Sorangium aterium: one gene and its partner. The protein of the gene in region 2 interacts with the protein of the main gene of each other region in a pairwise test. Links are inferred from orthologs where the notes say so. Each region holds a gene or a part of one and is shown on either strand. Other genes may lie near its edges.

Region 1 (7,304 bases), on a different replicon or contig from region 2:
CCCGCGCTGCGCGGCGCGTCCGGCAGCGGGAGGCTGGCGGTCTCTCCACCCCCGGCGTCTGCGACGGCAGCCTCGCTCTCTTGCTGGTGCGCGGTCGTCATCGGGAGCGCCCGAGGAAGGGAAGGCAGCGCGTCGTCGTGACGGCGGCGCGGTGGAACCTGGAAGGGCCGAGCATGGCGGCCCCCGTATTGAAGGGATGCTGCCCCTCCGTCAACCCGCTCGGCGCGAGCCTGGCAACCCGCTCGGCGCGAGCCTGGCAACCCGCTCGGCGCGAGCCTGGCAACCCGCTCGGCGCGAGCCTGGCAACCCGCACCGCAAACGAGCGCTACGAGCGGACGATCCCGGCGCCGGGCGCGCCCGCGCGTCCCGGCCAGGCGGTGGAAGTTCGCGCAGAACGTGCCTGAACCCCCGCGATCGCGACTACTATGCGCACGCAGAGCCCATGTCGAAAATCCTTCACATCGAGGACGACCCCGCGAACCGCCTGCTCGTCCGCAAGCTGCTCCAGAACGCGGGCTACGAGGTCCTAGAGGCCGCCGACGGGCTCGAAGGGGTACGTCTCGCCTGTACGCAGCACCCCGACCTCGTCCTCGTCGACCTGAACATCCCGGGCCTCGATGGATTCGAGGTCACCCTGCGCCTGCGCGGCGAGGCGTCGCTCGCCGGCGTCCCCATCGTGGCGATCACCGCCGAGGGCGACCGGGACACGAGCCTCGCCGTCGGCTGTGACGGCTTCCTCCAGAAGCCGATCGACGCGCGCTCCTTCCCGTCGATCATCGCCCGGTACCTCAGCGGCGCGCGCGAGGAGCTCCCCGCGTCCCAGGGGCCGCTCCGGCTGCGCGAGCAGAGCCAGCGCATCGTCGCCCACCTGGAGCAGAAGGTGGCCGAGCTCTCGCGCGCCAACGCCCGGCTCCGCGAGCTCGACGCCGCGCGCACCGAGTTCTACCGCAACATCTCCCACGAGCTCGCGACCCCGATGACCCCGATCGTCGGGTACGTGAAGCTGCTCGCCGACGAGGAGCTGGGCCCGCTCAACAAGGCGCAGAAGAAGGCGCTCCTCGCGATGGAGGACTGCGTCCGCAGGCTCCGCTCGCTCATCGACAACCTCCTCGACGTCACCGGCATCGAGACGGGCCGGATGCGCTTCATGCACTCCGAGTACGACTTCCTCGACACCACGCGGCGCGCCCTCGCCCAGGTCGCCGACCGCTTCGCCGAGGGGAAGGTCCAGCTCGTCGAGGAGCTGCCGCGCGGCCCGCTCCCCGCGTGGGGCGACGCGGGCCGCCTGCAGCGGGCGATGATCCAGCTGTTCGAGAACGCGGCGAAGTTCACGCCGGCCGGCGGCACCGCGGGCGTGCGGGTCATCGTGCTCCAGTCGGGGCACTACGAGCTCTGCGTCGCCGACACCGGGCCCGGGGTCAAGGCGGACCGCCAGTCGCGCATCTTCGAGCCGTTCTACCAGGTCGACGGCTCGGCCACGCGCGCCTACGGCGGCGTCGGCGTCGGGCTCGCGATCGCGCGGCGCACCGCCCGGGGGCTCGGCGGCGACGTGCGCGTCGCGTCTCCCAGCAACGAGATCATCGAGGGGGAGACGCTGACCGGGGCCGCGTTCTACCTGACGGTCGCCCGGCGAGCGCCCTTCCAGGACGATGGCAGCTCCCCCGGCCGGCTCGGCCCGCCCTCGTCGCCGCCCACCGATCCCTCGTCGTCCATCTGATGCACCCAGCCGCTCGCGCCATCTACCTCGACTGGAACGCGACGACGCCGCCGCACCCCGAGGTCCTGGCGGCGATGCAGGCCGCGGCCGAGGTGGCCTGGGCCAACCCCGCGAGCGTCCACGGACCGGGGCGTCGGGCGCGCGCGTTCATCGAGCAGGCGCGCGAGGCGGTCGCCCGGCTGACGGGCTTCGACGCGCGCGACGTGGTCCTCACCTCGGGCGGCACCGAGGCCAACAACCTCGCGCTCTGCCACGCGTTCGACGAGCGATCCGGGGCGCTCGTCGTCTCGCGGATCGAGCACCCGTCGGTGACCCGCGCCGCCGAGGCGCTCGCCGGCCGCGGCGTGCACGTCGCGTGGATCGATCCCGAGCCGTCCGGCCGGGTCGCGCCGGAGGCGATCGCTGCCGCCGTGGATCGAGCGGCGGCCGTCGCGCCCGTGCGGCTCGTGAGCCTCCAGGCGGTGAACCACGAGACGGGGGTCATCCAGCCGATCGCCGAGGCAGCGGCGATCGTCCACGCCCGCGGGGCGCGCCTTCACGTGGACGCCGTCCAGGCCGTGGGACGCCTCCCGCCGGAGGCGTGGGCCGGGGCGGATCTCGCGTCGGTCGCGGCCCACAAGCTCCGCGGGCCGAAGGGGATCGGCGCCCTCGCGGTCCGGCCGGGCATCCGGCTCCGCCCCGTCCTGCTCGGAGGCGCGCAGGAGCGCGGGCTGCGGCCCGGGACGCAGGACCCGCTCGCGGCGGCCGGCTTCGCCGTTGCCGCGCGGCGCGCGATCGGCGGTCCTGCCCGCTACGCAGCGCTCGCCCCGCTCCGCGATCGCCTCGAGGCCGAGCTCGTCGAGATCGGGCGCGCGGCGGGCGCCGCGCCGATCCGCAACGGGGACGGCGACCGCGCCCCCCACGTCACGAACCTCTCCTGGCCCGGCTGGCGCGGCGACGAGCTCTGCGCCGCGCTCGACCTCGAGGGCGTCGCCGTGTCCAGCGGCTCGGCCTGCAGCGCCGGGACCGCCGAGCCTTCCCCGGTCGTCACGGCGATGCTCGGACCAGAGCGCGCGGCGTCCGCCGTGCGCTTCTCGATCGGCGAGGACACGACCGAGGCCGACCTCGTCGAGGCCACGCGCCGCGTGGCCCGCGTGCTCTCCCGCCTGCGATCGCTTCGAGCTGGAAGCTGAGCCGATCCCGTCGCTTACCGGGAACCCGTCGATTCTTGAACCATCCCTCGAGCCATTCCGGATTAGCGCGCAGAGAAGGATGAGTCCACAGGGGTATCTATTCGTAGCGATTGAGCTTTTTGAGGGGGCTGTGGATTCTTTAGGTCGATCCATTGAATGGATCGAATCGGTCGTCTTGCTGTGAACCTGTTCAGCGTTCGACGAGGTGCTCGATTTTGCTTCAGGTTTCGTTTGTATCTGTTCGAATTTATTGTCAATTTTGTTGATGTAAAGGGGCGGCCTACGGCGCTGCCCGACGAGCTCGCGGCGCGCGATCACGCTGGCTCCGAATGCATCGATCGAGGGGCGTCCAGGTCAGCCCTCGGGTGAGCTCGCGCTCGACGTGCAGCGCTGCCAAGCGACGTCACGGCGCGCGAGCGCCCGGGTCACCTTCACCTGGAGGCGCCTCGCGAGAGGCCGAGCTTGCTGTCCGAACTACGCGCTCGATGCGCGGCGCTGCCGGACGACTTCGTAGAGCGCTATCGCCCCTGCGACCGAGGCGTTCAGCGAGGCGATGGGGCCGGTCATGGGGAGCCGGGCGACGTGCTGGCAGACGCGGCGGACCGAGCGGCGCGTGCCCTTGTCCTCGGCGCCGATGACGATCGCGACAGGGCCTGTCAGGGGCAGCTCGCCGAGCTCCACCGGACCCTGGGCATCGAGCGCTATCGCGGCGACGCCTCGGGCGGCGAGCGCCTCCAGGGCGTCGGGCAACGAGGGGACGCGGCACAGCCTCGCGTGCTCGATCGCGCCCGCGGACGCCCGGAAGGTCGCCGGGGTGAGCGGCGCCGAGCTGTGCTCGGGCCACAGGATGGCCCGGGCGCCCAGGGCGACGGCGCTGCGGATCACAGCGCCGAAGTTCTGCGGGTCCATGACGCCGTCGAGCGCCACCGTGATCGTGCCGGCGCCGGGCTGGCCCTCCTCGACGACCGGGATCTCGTCGACACCGACGATCCGGAGCTCGGGCGCCGAGGCCACGGCCCCCTGGTGGCGGCCGCCGGCGCTGCGGCGATCGAGCTCGTTGCGGGGCGCGCGCTCGGTCGGGATGCCCTGGCCCTCCGCGAGGCGCGCGAGCGCGTCGAGCTTCGGGCCGCCGTCGCGTTGGACGAGGACCCACCCGACCCGCGCGCCGTGCGCGCGGATCGCCTCACGAACCGGCTGGAGACCGTAGACGAGGCGGCTCACGTCAGCGCGGGGGGTGGAGCGTGTGCGCGATCTCCTGGACGATCGAGCGCGCCGTGGCGAGCGGATCGGCCGCGTCGCGGATCGGGCGGCCGACCACGAGGAGATCTGCGCCGGCCGAGATCGCGGCCGAGGGGGTGGCGATGCGCTTCTGATCATCGCCTTGCGCGCCGCCCGCGCCTGGGCCGAGGCGGATGCCCGGCGTCACGATGAGCTCGCCCCGCCCGAGCGCCTCCCGCAGCGCGGGCACCTCGTGCGGCGAGGCGACGAAGCCGTGGACGCCGGCGCCGCGCGCGAGCTGCGCCAGCCGGACCACGTGCTCGGACGCGCTGCCCTGCACGCCCTGCGCGGCGAGATCGCCGTCGTCGAGCGACGTGAGCACGGTGACGGCGAGCAGGATCATGTCCTGAGAGCGCGCCGCCTCGAGGGCCGCGCGCCTCAGCATCTCGGCGCCGCCGGCCGCGTGCACCGTCAGGTACCGGACCCCGAGCGCGGCGGCGCCCGCCACCGCCCGCGCCACCGTCTCGGGGATGTCGTGCAGCTTCAGATCGAGGAAGACGTCGAGCCCGAGCGACTTGCCGAACTCGACCGCCCTCGGCCCCTCGCGGACGAACAGCTCCAGACCGACCTTGAGCACGCCGATCGAGGGGGCGATGCGGGTCGCCGCCGCCCTGGCGTCGTCGAGGTTCGCGTAGTCGAGCGGGAAGACGAGCCTGCGGCGCGCCTCGTCGAGCGAACCGCTGCCGAGGCTCGTTCTCTGCCTGACGGAGCTGAAGTTGACCATGCGGGGACCCCGTTCCGCGTCAGAGGCAGCTGCAGAGCGGATCGCCAGGCGCACAGTTGCAGGGCGCCTTGGTGCCGCCGCCGCTCGCCGGCGCGCCGCCCGCGGCCGGGCGTCCACCGCCGCCGCGGCGCAGCTGCTCCTGCTTCTGCTGCTCGGCCTCGAGCTGCTTCTGCAGGGCGAGGCGCGTCGCCTCGTCCTTGGCGGTCGCGAGCTGATCGCGCAGCCCGGCCATCTTGCCTTCGGACTCCTTGAACTGCGCCTCGAGGCGCTTGTTCGCCTCCTCGAGCTCGCGGGCCCTCGCGGCCTCGGCCTGGATGCGCGCCTCGTTCTTCTGCGCCGAGTCGACGGCGACGACCGTGACGATGCCGATCACCAGCACGCTCGCGATGGCGCCGCCGATGAGGAGCTTGCGCAGCTTCTTCTTCCCTTCGTCCTGCTGCAGCGCAGCGAGCGAGCGCTCGTGGTGCTGCTGCGCGGCCATCGCCTCGAGCCGCGCCTTCTGCTCGGCCTCGACGCGCGCCTTCTCGATCTCGGCCTGCCGGATCGCCTCGAGCCGCGCCGCCTCCTCGCGGGACCGGCGCTCCTCGTTGCGACGGCGCTCCTCCTCGGTGCGGATGCGATGCTCCTCGGCATCGCGCGCGGCGCGCTCCGCCTCGACGCGCGCCTTCTCGGCGGCGGCGGCGGCGGCGGCCTTCTGGGCCTCTTCGCTCTTGATGCGATCCTCCTCGAGGTTCATCAGCTCCTTGAGCGAGAACAGGACCGAGCTTTCCTTCTGTTCCGACATGACCTCGTGGCTCCTTCGATCGAGCGCGTGCGGTTTGGCTACCAAGGGGCGGTGCGGGGACCTGCAGGTCGCCCTCGGAGGGCCACCGAGCAGGACGATTCTGACCCGCAGAGCGGCTTTGACGCAATTATTCGCGAACGCCACGACCCTCGTGATGTCGAGGCGCCGCGGAGCCGCCAGCCAGAGTATCGCCGTGGTGCACCGCAGGTACCAGCGGAAATCGCTGCGCTCCGTCCCTTCCACCTCACCTCCACGTCGGTCACGTCGGTCACGTCGGTCACGTCGGTCACGTCGGGCGCCCTCGGTCCTCCTTGGCTCACCTCCGTTCCCCCCGTCGTCGCCGCGCGCCTGCGCCGCCAGACGAACTGGTCCGTCGTGGAGGGCGCCCAGGGCATCACCGAAGAAGGGGCCGCCCGACGGAGGGCACCGTCGCTCACAACGGCCCCGTTGGATTCTCGGTGGCTCTCCGGTAGCGTCGCGCGCCCATGGCGAAGCTCATCAAGGCGCACATCACCGGTACGGTCTGGAAGATCGAGGTCAAGCCGGGCGACGAGGTCGAAGAGGGGACCGTCGTCGTCATCCTCGAGTCCATGAAGATGGAGATGCCCGTCGAGGCCGAGGAAGAGGGGACGGTCGAGGAGATCCTCGTCACCGAGGGGGCTGCCGTCACGGAAGGTGCCCCGCTGGTCAGGCTGGCCTGATCGGCTGTCAGGGCCGGCGGGGGCCCGACCGTCCACGGACGTACATCGCGCTCACGCCCGGGTCATCCGCTCGGCGCGTGGGGCGCGGTCGCGCGGCGCCGCTCCCTCTCAGGACGCGCGCGCCGCTCACTCGCGCCAGAAGAACTTCCAGGGGTTGTGCTTGAGGTCTCGCGCGAGCTCCTGCAGGTCGTCGAACAGCTGCTCATCCATCACGAGCGCGCCGACCGTCCCCTTGCCGCGCTTGACGTGGGCGAGGACCTCCTGGGCGTCGGCGGTCGCAGCCCTCGCCCTGCCCGCGATCTCGGCGATGTCGTCGAGCGTCTTCCGGATCTTGACCTGCTCCGTCTCCCCGCCGACCGTGGTCGAGAGCCGGCGCGCGTTCGCCAGCGTCTCGCGCGCGTCCGCCATGAGCGGCGGCAGATCGCGCGCGGCCGTCCCCGTCAGCTGATCGGTGTTCGCGAGGATGCGGTCGATCTGCGGGTTGTTCACGTACCGCTGCCGGGCGTCCTTCACGAGATCGGTGCCGTCGACGCTCATCTGCTCGACGTTCTCGGCGATGCGATCGAGCCGATCCTGGTTTCTGTGCATGAAGTCGCCGGTGCCCTTCAGCGTCTTCCGGAGCCCGTCGAACGCCTCCCCGACCTCTTCGCGGTGCTCGCGCATCGCGGAGACCGTCGCGTGCAGGAGCTCGTAGCCCTCGGCGAGGAGCATGTCGAGGCGCGGCGGATCGAGCCCCCGGACGACAGCGTTCGGCGGGATCACCGGCCGATCGGTCGAGCCGGGCTCGATCGCCAGGAACTGCTCGCCGAGCACGCCCTGCGTGGTGACGTAGAACGTGGCGTTGTCGTGGATGCTCTGCTGGTAGCGTTCCTCGAGGCGCAGCTGGATCCGCACGAGCGGCTCGCGCTTGCCGTCCTTGCCGAGCTTG
Region 2 (7,569 bases):
CGGCTGAGCCGCAGCGAGGCGAGCTCCGGCAGCCGCGTGTCCTGCACGAGATCGGCGGTGGAGAGCGCGAGGCGCACGTCCTTCCAGTCCTCGCCGGAGGCCTGCGCGACGAGGGCGTCGAGCTGCAAGGCGACCTCGGTCGCGCCGCGCGAGAACCGCGCCGCGTAGGCGGGCCACCAGCGCGCGGCGAACACGGCGTACTCGAGCCGGAGCGCCGGCTCCCCGGCCGCGCCGCCGCGCTCCGGCGCGAGCCGCACGACCACGTCGAGGCGCGCCGGGTCGCGCTCCTCGACCTCGCCGCTCGTGGCCTGGGCGGCGTCGAGCTGGGCGGCCAGGAGCTCCTTCCGGGCGCGCTCGAGCTCCGCGTCGAGCGCGGCGGCGCGGGCGTCGAGCGCGGCGAGCTCGTCCGAGAGCAGGCGGCTCACCGCGAGCGCGTCGCGGATGCGGGCCGCCGGGTCGCCCGGCCGGAAGCGCCGCGCGAGCTCCGGATCGAGCGAGACGGCGCCGAGCTGGTCGCGCCAGAGGCGGAGGTGGTCACGCTCCGCCGACAGGCGCGCGATCGCGAGCTCGAGCTCGCGGAGCTCGGCGGAGAGCGCCGTCCTCGAGACGGGCGCCGGGGGCACGACGAGCCGCGCGCGCACGCCGATCACGTCGCGCACGTCGCGCACGTCGCGCGGGGGCCCGGAGCCCGCCGCCGCGCCCGCTGGGGCGCCGCCCGCGGCGTCCATGAGCGCGCGGAAGCTCCCCGGCTCGGCGAGGGGCGTGATCCCCGGCACCGAGATCTCGACCGCCCCCCGGGGGAGCGGCGCCGCGAGCTCGACGCGGCGGGTGACGATCGCCCCGCGCGCGTACACGACGACCCCCTCGATACGGCTAGCGCACTCGATCTTCTCGGCCGTCATCGCTCGTCCCTCGCCCGCGAACGCCCCGTGAGAGCGCGACGGTATCACGCCGCGTGTGGGCCCGGATAGCCGGCTATCTCCGCGTGTCGAGGAAGCCGAACCCGGGGAGTGCGTCGATGCCGTAGGCGCGCAGCGCGAGCTCGTCGAGCCTGTCGAAATCGCGCCGCTGGAAGGCGCTGCGGAGATCGCTCATCAGCTCGTCCGCGACGCTCTCCGGCGGCGGCAGGCGGATCCGCCGCAGGTACTGGGCCTGGAAGCGCAGGTAGCCGCCGCGCATCTTGACCGCATAGGACCACACGAAGAAGAGGGCGACCCTGGAGCCGAGCAGCCCGCCGAGGGCCTCCATGTCCCAGCCCTCCGAGGTGATGAAATAGAGATTGTGGTGCGGATAGAACCTGCCCTCGTCATAGACCACCTCGTTGGAGCCCGCGATGTCGGGGACGAGCAGCTTCGGGGCGGCGGTCAGCCCCGGATAGACGCGATCGATGGTGCGGAACCAGCCAGCGCCGCCCCGCCGGGCGATGTAGCGCCTCCTGATCTCGGCCTCGTGCGCGTGCAGGTACCCGGAGAGCCTCGGGTACTCCTCTAGATTGACCACCTTGCCGTCGGATCCGAAAGGATTGATGACGAACCGCCTTGCGTCGCGGATGCGGCCGTCCTCGATATCGTCTCGCATGACGAGCGGCACGAGGCGATCTCGCTCGATATCCACCTCTTCGCCGACGATGTAGATCCTGTCGCTCCCGGTGGCGACGCCGATGCCGACGCGGGTCCCGCCGACCTCCTCGATGGGCGCGAACCGCGCCTCGAGCGCGCGCAGGGCCTCGAGGTGCTCTGGCGAGCCGAGCACCCACGGGTCGTCGCCCTCGAACCAGGAAGCGTACTCCGACACGGCGACGCCGGAGCCGCGCTCGGCCGCGCCCGCCTCACCGCGCCCCTCCGCGCGTTGAAGAGCGGCGGAGGCGGCCTCGCACTCCTCCGGCGAGGCGGTGCGCAGCGTCGCGACAGGGACGCTCCCCGTCTTGCCGGGCGACACGGCGAATATCGACGGGTAGGCGACGACCTCGGACTCGAAGGGAGAGGCGCCCCGCAGATCGACGTAGCACCGCACCTGGAACCACCTCGACAGCATCCGGCGGAGCGGCGCGCCGTACCGGTTGAGGGTCCAACGGTCGGCGCAGATGAAGGAGAGGACCCCGCCGGGCGCGAGGAGCTCGAGGCCGCGCTCGATGAACGCCACGTAGAGATCGGCGCGGTCGTAGAGCGACCTGTACCGGTGTCGATACTCCTCCTGGAGCTCGGGTGAGAGCTGTTCGATCCTGACATAGGGCGGGTTGCCGACCACCGCGTCGAACCGGCGTCCCTGGCTGGTGAGGAGGAAATCGCCGTGGGCGATCCAAGCCTCCGAGAGGCGCGTCGCGTCGGCGTGCGGCAGCCCGAGCCGCGCGAGTGCGCCGGCGACCGCGAGGCGCGCGCGGTCGACGTGATCTCGCTCGACGTCGTACGACCGGATCGCCGGCTCGATCTCGAGGAGGTCGCGATCGTGGCGGCGCGCCGACTGGATCAGCCGCTCGGCGGCGGGGACAAGGAACGCGCCGTGGCCGCAGGCTGGCTCGAGCAGCGACAGCGACGCGAGATCCCGGTCCGCGGTGTAGCCCGCGAGATCGAGGATGAGATTCACGACGTGGGGTTTGGTCAGCACCACGCCGTGGGCCTCGCCCGACGAGCGCTCGCCGTAATCGTAGGCGCTCTGCGGGAGCATGACCGTCAGATCGAGGGCTGTCTGCATTGGCGCCGCGACCATGGTAGCCGCGATCGGCGCGCGCGGGCGACGCTCCACGGCAGCGCTCGCCGCGCGGTCGCTGCGCCCGAGGCCGCGGCCGGCCGCCTTGCGCCGGGCCTCTTCCCCGCTCGCGTGCCGCCGTCGAGGCGCTTTCTGCTTGTCCTTCCGCTTCCGCGCTCGGGGCGAGGCGCGGATCGCGTTTCAGGGGGCGTCGCCATCGAATAGAGTAGAGTCGCCTCATGGCGTTCCCCCTGTCTGTCTGTCCCGCCAATCGCATCGCGGCGAGCGTCGCCCGCGGAGGCGCGGTGCAACCGCCGGCCGCCGGCCCGGACGCTCGGTCGAGCGAGGGGGTCACGTGATCCTCGGCATCGGCATCGACGTGTGCGGCATCGGACGCATGGAGGATGCGCTCGCGCGGTGGGGAGAGCGGTTCTGGGAGCGGGTGCTGTCCGAGCCGGAGCGCCGGTCACTCGCGCACCGCGTGGACCGGGCGACGGCCCTCGCGGGCCGCTTCGCCGCGAAGGAGGCCGTGGTGAAGGCGATGGCCGGCGCGCCGGGCGTCGGCTGGCACCACCTGGAGGTGCGCGGCGCGCCGCGCATGCCGCCGACGATGGCGCTCCACGGGCCGGCGCGCGCGCTCGCCGAGCGCATGGGCGTCCGGCGGGTCCACCTGTCAATCACGCATGACGCAGGCGTGGCGGCGGCGGTGGCTATCCTGGAAGGGGACGGCGAAAGCCGATCCCCGACCGAAGTGGACGACGACGGCGAGAGCCGATCCCCGACCGAAGCGGACGAGGGCGGCGAGAGCCGATCCCCGACCGAAGCGGACGAGGGCGGCGAGAGCCGATCCAGCCTGGACGACGAAGGGAAAGAGCGCTCGTGATTCCGGTCCTATCGCGCGCGCAGATGCGCGCCTTCGACAAACACGCGATCCACCAGTGCCACGTCCCCGGCGTTGTCCTCATGGAGAACGCCGGCCGCGGCGCCGCCGACGTGATCTCGGCGATCATCGAGGGGCGGAGCGCCGGGCAGCCCGGCGACGCCGCGCACCGCGCGCCGCACCTGCCCGCGTCCGGCCTCTCGCCCGCGCGGGCGTTCTGGCCGGCGACATTGCCCTCCGGGGCGGGTCTCCGGGGCCGCCCTGGGAGCGTCCCACCGCCGCCGAACGGCCGTCGCGACGCCGAGGAGGCCCGCGCCGCGCGCATCCGATCGTTCCCCGTGCGGCACGTCCCGAGCCCGGGGCAGCCCGCGACGTACCCGCTCCACGCCCGCGTCGTCGTCGTCTGCGGGGCTGGCAACAACGGCGGCGACGGCTTCGTCGTGGCGCGCCACCTCCTCGCCCGCGGCGCGGAGGTCCAGGTCTTCCTCGCCGCCCGGTCCGAGAAGGTCACCGGCGACAGCCGCATCAACCACGACGCGTACGTGGATCTCGGCGGCGCGCTGACCGAGCTCCCCCCGGGCGCGTCCCTCGCCCCGCTCGAGGTCGCGCTCGCGGAGGCCGACCTCGTCGTCGACGCGATCTTCGGCACGGGCCTGGACCGCCCCATCGAGGGCCACCTCGCCGGCGTCATCGGCGTCCTCAACACGGCGACCTGCCTCTGCATCGCGCTCGACGTGCCTTCGGGCCTCGACGCCGACAGCGGCGCGCCGCTCGGCGCCGCGGTGCAGGCCGACGAGACCGTCACCTTCGGCCACCTCAAGATCGGCCTGCTCACGCCCGAGGGCGCGCGGCTCGCGGGCAACGTCCACGTCGTCGATCTCGGGGTCCCGGACCGGCCGATCCTCGCCCAGGTGGGATACGTCGCGGAGGTCCTCCGCAAGGAGACGATCGGCTCGTCGCTGCGCCCGCGCGAGGCGAGCGTCTACAAGCACCAGGCGGGCAACGTGCTCGTCATCGCCGGCTCGTCGGGCAAGCTCGGCGCCGCGCTGCTGACCGCGCGCGCGGCGATGCGGACGGGCGCGGGCCTCGTGACGATCTGCACCTGGGCCGACACGGCGCGCGCAATGGAGTCGCGCGTCGTGGAGCTGATGACGACCTCGATCGATCCGGCCCGCATCGCGGCGTCGCTCGACGGCGCGCTCGCCGGGCGGCGGGCGGTCGCCATCGGCCCGGGCCTCGGCCTCGACGAGCGGGCGCGGGCCGCCGTGGATCACGTCGTGCTCGGCTGGGACGGCCTGAAGGTCGTCGACGCGGACGCCCTGACCCACTTCGTGGGCCGCCCGGAGGCGCTCGCGACCGCGCGCGGGAGCCTCATCATGACGCCGCACTCCGGCGAGCTCGGGCGGCTCCTGGGCCGCAGCGCTCGGGCCGTCGAGGAGGACCGCTTCGGCGCGGTGCGCGAGGCCGTGGCGCTCACCCGGGCGATCGTCGTGCTGAAGGGGGCGCGCACGGTCATCGCGCTCCCGGACGGCCGCATGTTCATCTGCATGGCGGGCAACCCCGCGCTCGCCACCGCCGGCTCGGGCGACGTCCTGACCGGGATGATCGCGGCCCTCCTGTGCTCGATGGATCCTTCCGCCGCGGCGAGCGCCGGGGTGCTGATCCACGCGCTCGCCGGGGATGTGTGGCGCGCGCAGACGGGCAGCGATCGGGGGCTGCTCGCGGGCGAGATCGCCGAGCTGGTCCCGGGCCTGATCGCCGCGCTGGCCGCCGGGAGCGACCCGCTCTCGACGTGACGCGAGCGCCCGCTCCGCGGGACGCCCCGCCCGGCGCCCGCTCCGCCGGAAGCCCCGCCCGGCGCCTGCGCGGGTGGGGCCGCCGGGCCGGGCGCGCCGCGGGGCGGCTCGCCACCCTGGCGCGCCCGTTCTCCCTGCTGTCGATTTGACACGCGCGCGCGTGTCTCCGCCCGCGCCGTTCAGCGTGATTCGCGGCCTTCGCGAGGTCCGCGCGGTGGCACCTGCCTTGCCAGTGCCGGTACGACAGGAGGTCCCGCCATGCTCGTCCACGCCGCTCATGCCCCCGCCCGGTCCTCGAACCCAGCGCCGCCGTCGCCCGGCGCGACGCGCGCGCTCGGGCGCGGGCCGTCCTTCGGCGCGGCGCGGACGGCGCCAGGAGAGGGCTCGCGGGGAGCGGCCGACGAGCTGCTCCGGGGCCTTGTCGAAATGACACCGGAGCTCTTCGGCCGCGCGCTGCGGCTCTCCCGGACGCCCGCGACGGCCGAGGACCTCGTGCAGGACACGGTGGAGCGCGCGATCCGGTTTGCGGGGAGCTACGAGCCCGGGACCAACCTGCGGGCGTGGGTGCACCAGATCCTCTTCAGCGTCTTCATCACCCGCTGCCGCCGCAGCCGCCGCGAGCGCAACGCCCTCGACGTGCTCGCGAGCGACCCGTGCGCGTGGACCGCGCCGGAGCGCTGCGCCGACGTGCACGCCCTCTCGCCCGGCGTGCGGCGCGCGCTCGCGACGCTCCCGCCGACCTTCCGTGACACCCTGGTGCTCGTGGATCTCGAGGAGATGTCTTACAAGGACGCAGCGACGCGGCTGGGCGTCCCGGTCGGCACCGTCATGAGCCGCCTGCACCGCGGCCGGAAGCTGCTCGCCGAGGTGCTGCAGAGCGAAGCGCCGGGCGGCAAGACCGAGGCGAGGAGCGACGTGAAGGCCGCGGCGGCATGAGCGATCGCGGCGGCGATCTCCGTCGCCCGCGACCGGGCGTCGCGTCGCTCCTGCGCTGCGCCGATGCGGCCCGATTCGCCGCCGCAACGAGGGCTCTTTCGGCCGCCTGCGCGCCGCGCCTGCCTGCCGCGCTCGCGCGCTGCGCCTGCTTGCCGCGGTGATCTGCGCCCCCTACCATCGTCGTGCCACCGAGGAAGCGTTCCTCGCCAGGAGGCACCATGGCAACGACCGCGAGAGAGCCTCACGTCGTGATCGTCGGCGGAGGGTTCGGCGGCCTGAACGCGGCAAAGGCGCTCCGTGACGCGCCCGTCCGGGTCACCCTCATCGACAGGACCAATCATCACCTGTTCCAGCCGCTGCTCTATCAGGTGGCGACGGCCAGCCTCTCGCCGGCCGACATCGCGGTCCCGATCCGATCGGTCCTGTCGCGCCAGCGCAACGTCCGGGTCCTGCTCGGCGAGGTGACGGGCGTGGACCTCGCCGGCCGGCGCGTCTCCGTCGACGGCGACCCGCTGGACTACGACTTCCTGATCCTCGCGGTCGGCGCGACGAACAACTACTTTGGCCACGAGGAGTGGGCCCGGTTCGCGCCGGCGCTCAAGAACCTCGACGAGGCGCTCACCATCCGCGAGCGCATGCTGCTCGCCTTCGAGGCCGCCGAGCGCGAGGAGGACCCCGCAGCGCGGCGGCGGCTGCTCACGTTCGTCGTCATCGGCGGCGGCGCCACGGGCGTCGAGATGGCCGGCGCCTTCGCCGAGCTCGCGCGCTACATCCTCGCGCGCGACTTCCGCTCCCTCGACCCCTCGCTCTCGCGGGTGCTGCTCGTCGAGATCGGCGCCCGCATCCTCCAGGCCTTCCCGGAGAGCCTCTCTGCGAGCGCCGAGGAGCAGCTCACGTCCCTCGGGGTCGAGGTCATCAAGGGGCGCCGCTTCCGCCGCATCGACGAGCAGGGGGTGGAGTTCGAGGACGGCGAGCGCCTCCGCGCCGCGACCGTCATCTGGGCCGCGGGGGTCCGCGGCACCCCGCTCGCGCACGCGCTCGGCGTCGAGCTCGATCGCGTCGGCCGCGTGAAGGTCGGGCCGGACTGCTCCCTCCCCGGGCATCCGAACGTCTTCGCGATCGGCGACATGGCGATGCTCCGCGACCGGAACGGCGTCGACGTGCCCGGCCTCAGCCCTGCCGCGATCCAGGAGGGGCGCTTCGTCGCGCGCTGCATCCTCGGCGATCTCGAGGGCCGCCCGCGCGGGCAGTTCGCCTACCTCGACAAGGGGA

Evidence for each region. The genes of interacting proteins can lie anywhere in the genome.
Region 1: the proteins of POL72_RS21800 (region 2) and POL72_RS29625 interact in binary tests that used the Escherichia coli proteins (3 or more experiments, as listed by UniProt). The link is inferred for Sorangium aterium from one-to-one orthologs.

Annotation. Positions count from the first base shown.
Region 1 is NZ_JAQNDK010000003.1:1,434,935-1,442,238, reverse strand. What follows is about bases 2,238-4,957. They hold POL72_RS29625 (TrmH family RNA methyltransferase), read right to left. Parts: upstream 4,111-4,957; coding sequence 3,364-4,110; downstream 2,238-3,363. Other genes in these bases: POL72_RS29615 (hypothetical protein), read right to left, coding at 4,911-4,957; pyrF (orotidine-5'-phosphate decarboxylase), read right to left, coding at 4,112-4,891; POL72_RS29630 (cysteine desulfurase family protein), read left to right, coding at 2,238-2,889. In the rest of the region: lnt (apolipoprotein N-acyltransferase), read right to left, coding at 1-101; POL72_RS29635 (hybrid sensor histidine kinase/response regulator), read left to right, coding at 443-1,717; more of POL72_RS29630, read left to right, coding at 1,717-2,237; more of POL72_RS29615, read right to left, coding at 4,958-5,675; POL72_RS29610 (biotin/lipoyl-binding carrier protein), read left to right, coding at 6,161-6,376; POL72_RS29605 (MlaD family protein), read right to left, coding at 6,503-7,304. UniProt on the Escherichia coli protein: Specifically methylates the ribose of guanosine 2251 in 23S rRNA.
Region 2 is NZ_JAQNDK010000002.1:1,790,740-1,798,308, forward strand. Bases 2,978-5,962 are described here. They hold POL72_RS21800 (NAD(P)H-hydrate dehydratase), read left to right. Parts: upstream 2,978-3,564; coding sequence 3,565-5,361; downstream 5,362-5,962. Other genes in these bases: acpS (holo-ACP synthase), read left to right, coding at 3,041-3,568; POL72_RS21805 (RNA polymerase sigma factor), read left to right, coding at 5,620-5,962. Outside these bases: POL72_RS21785 (DUF4139 domain-containing protein), read right to left, coding at 1-902; POL72_RS21790 (Eco57I restriction-modification methylase domain-containing protein), read right to left, coding at 976-2,691; more of POL72_RS21805, read left to right, coding at 5,963-6,297; POL72_RS21810 (NAD(P)/FAD-dependent oxidoreductase), read left to right, coding at 6,516-7,569. UniProt on the Escherichia coli protein: Bifunctional enzyme that catalyzes the epimerization of the S- and R-forms of NAD(P)HX and the dehydration of the S-form of NAD(P)HX at the expense of ADP, which is converted to AMP.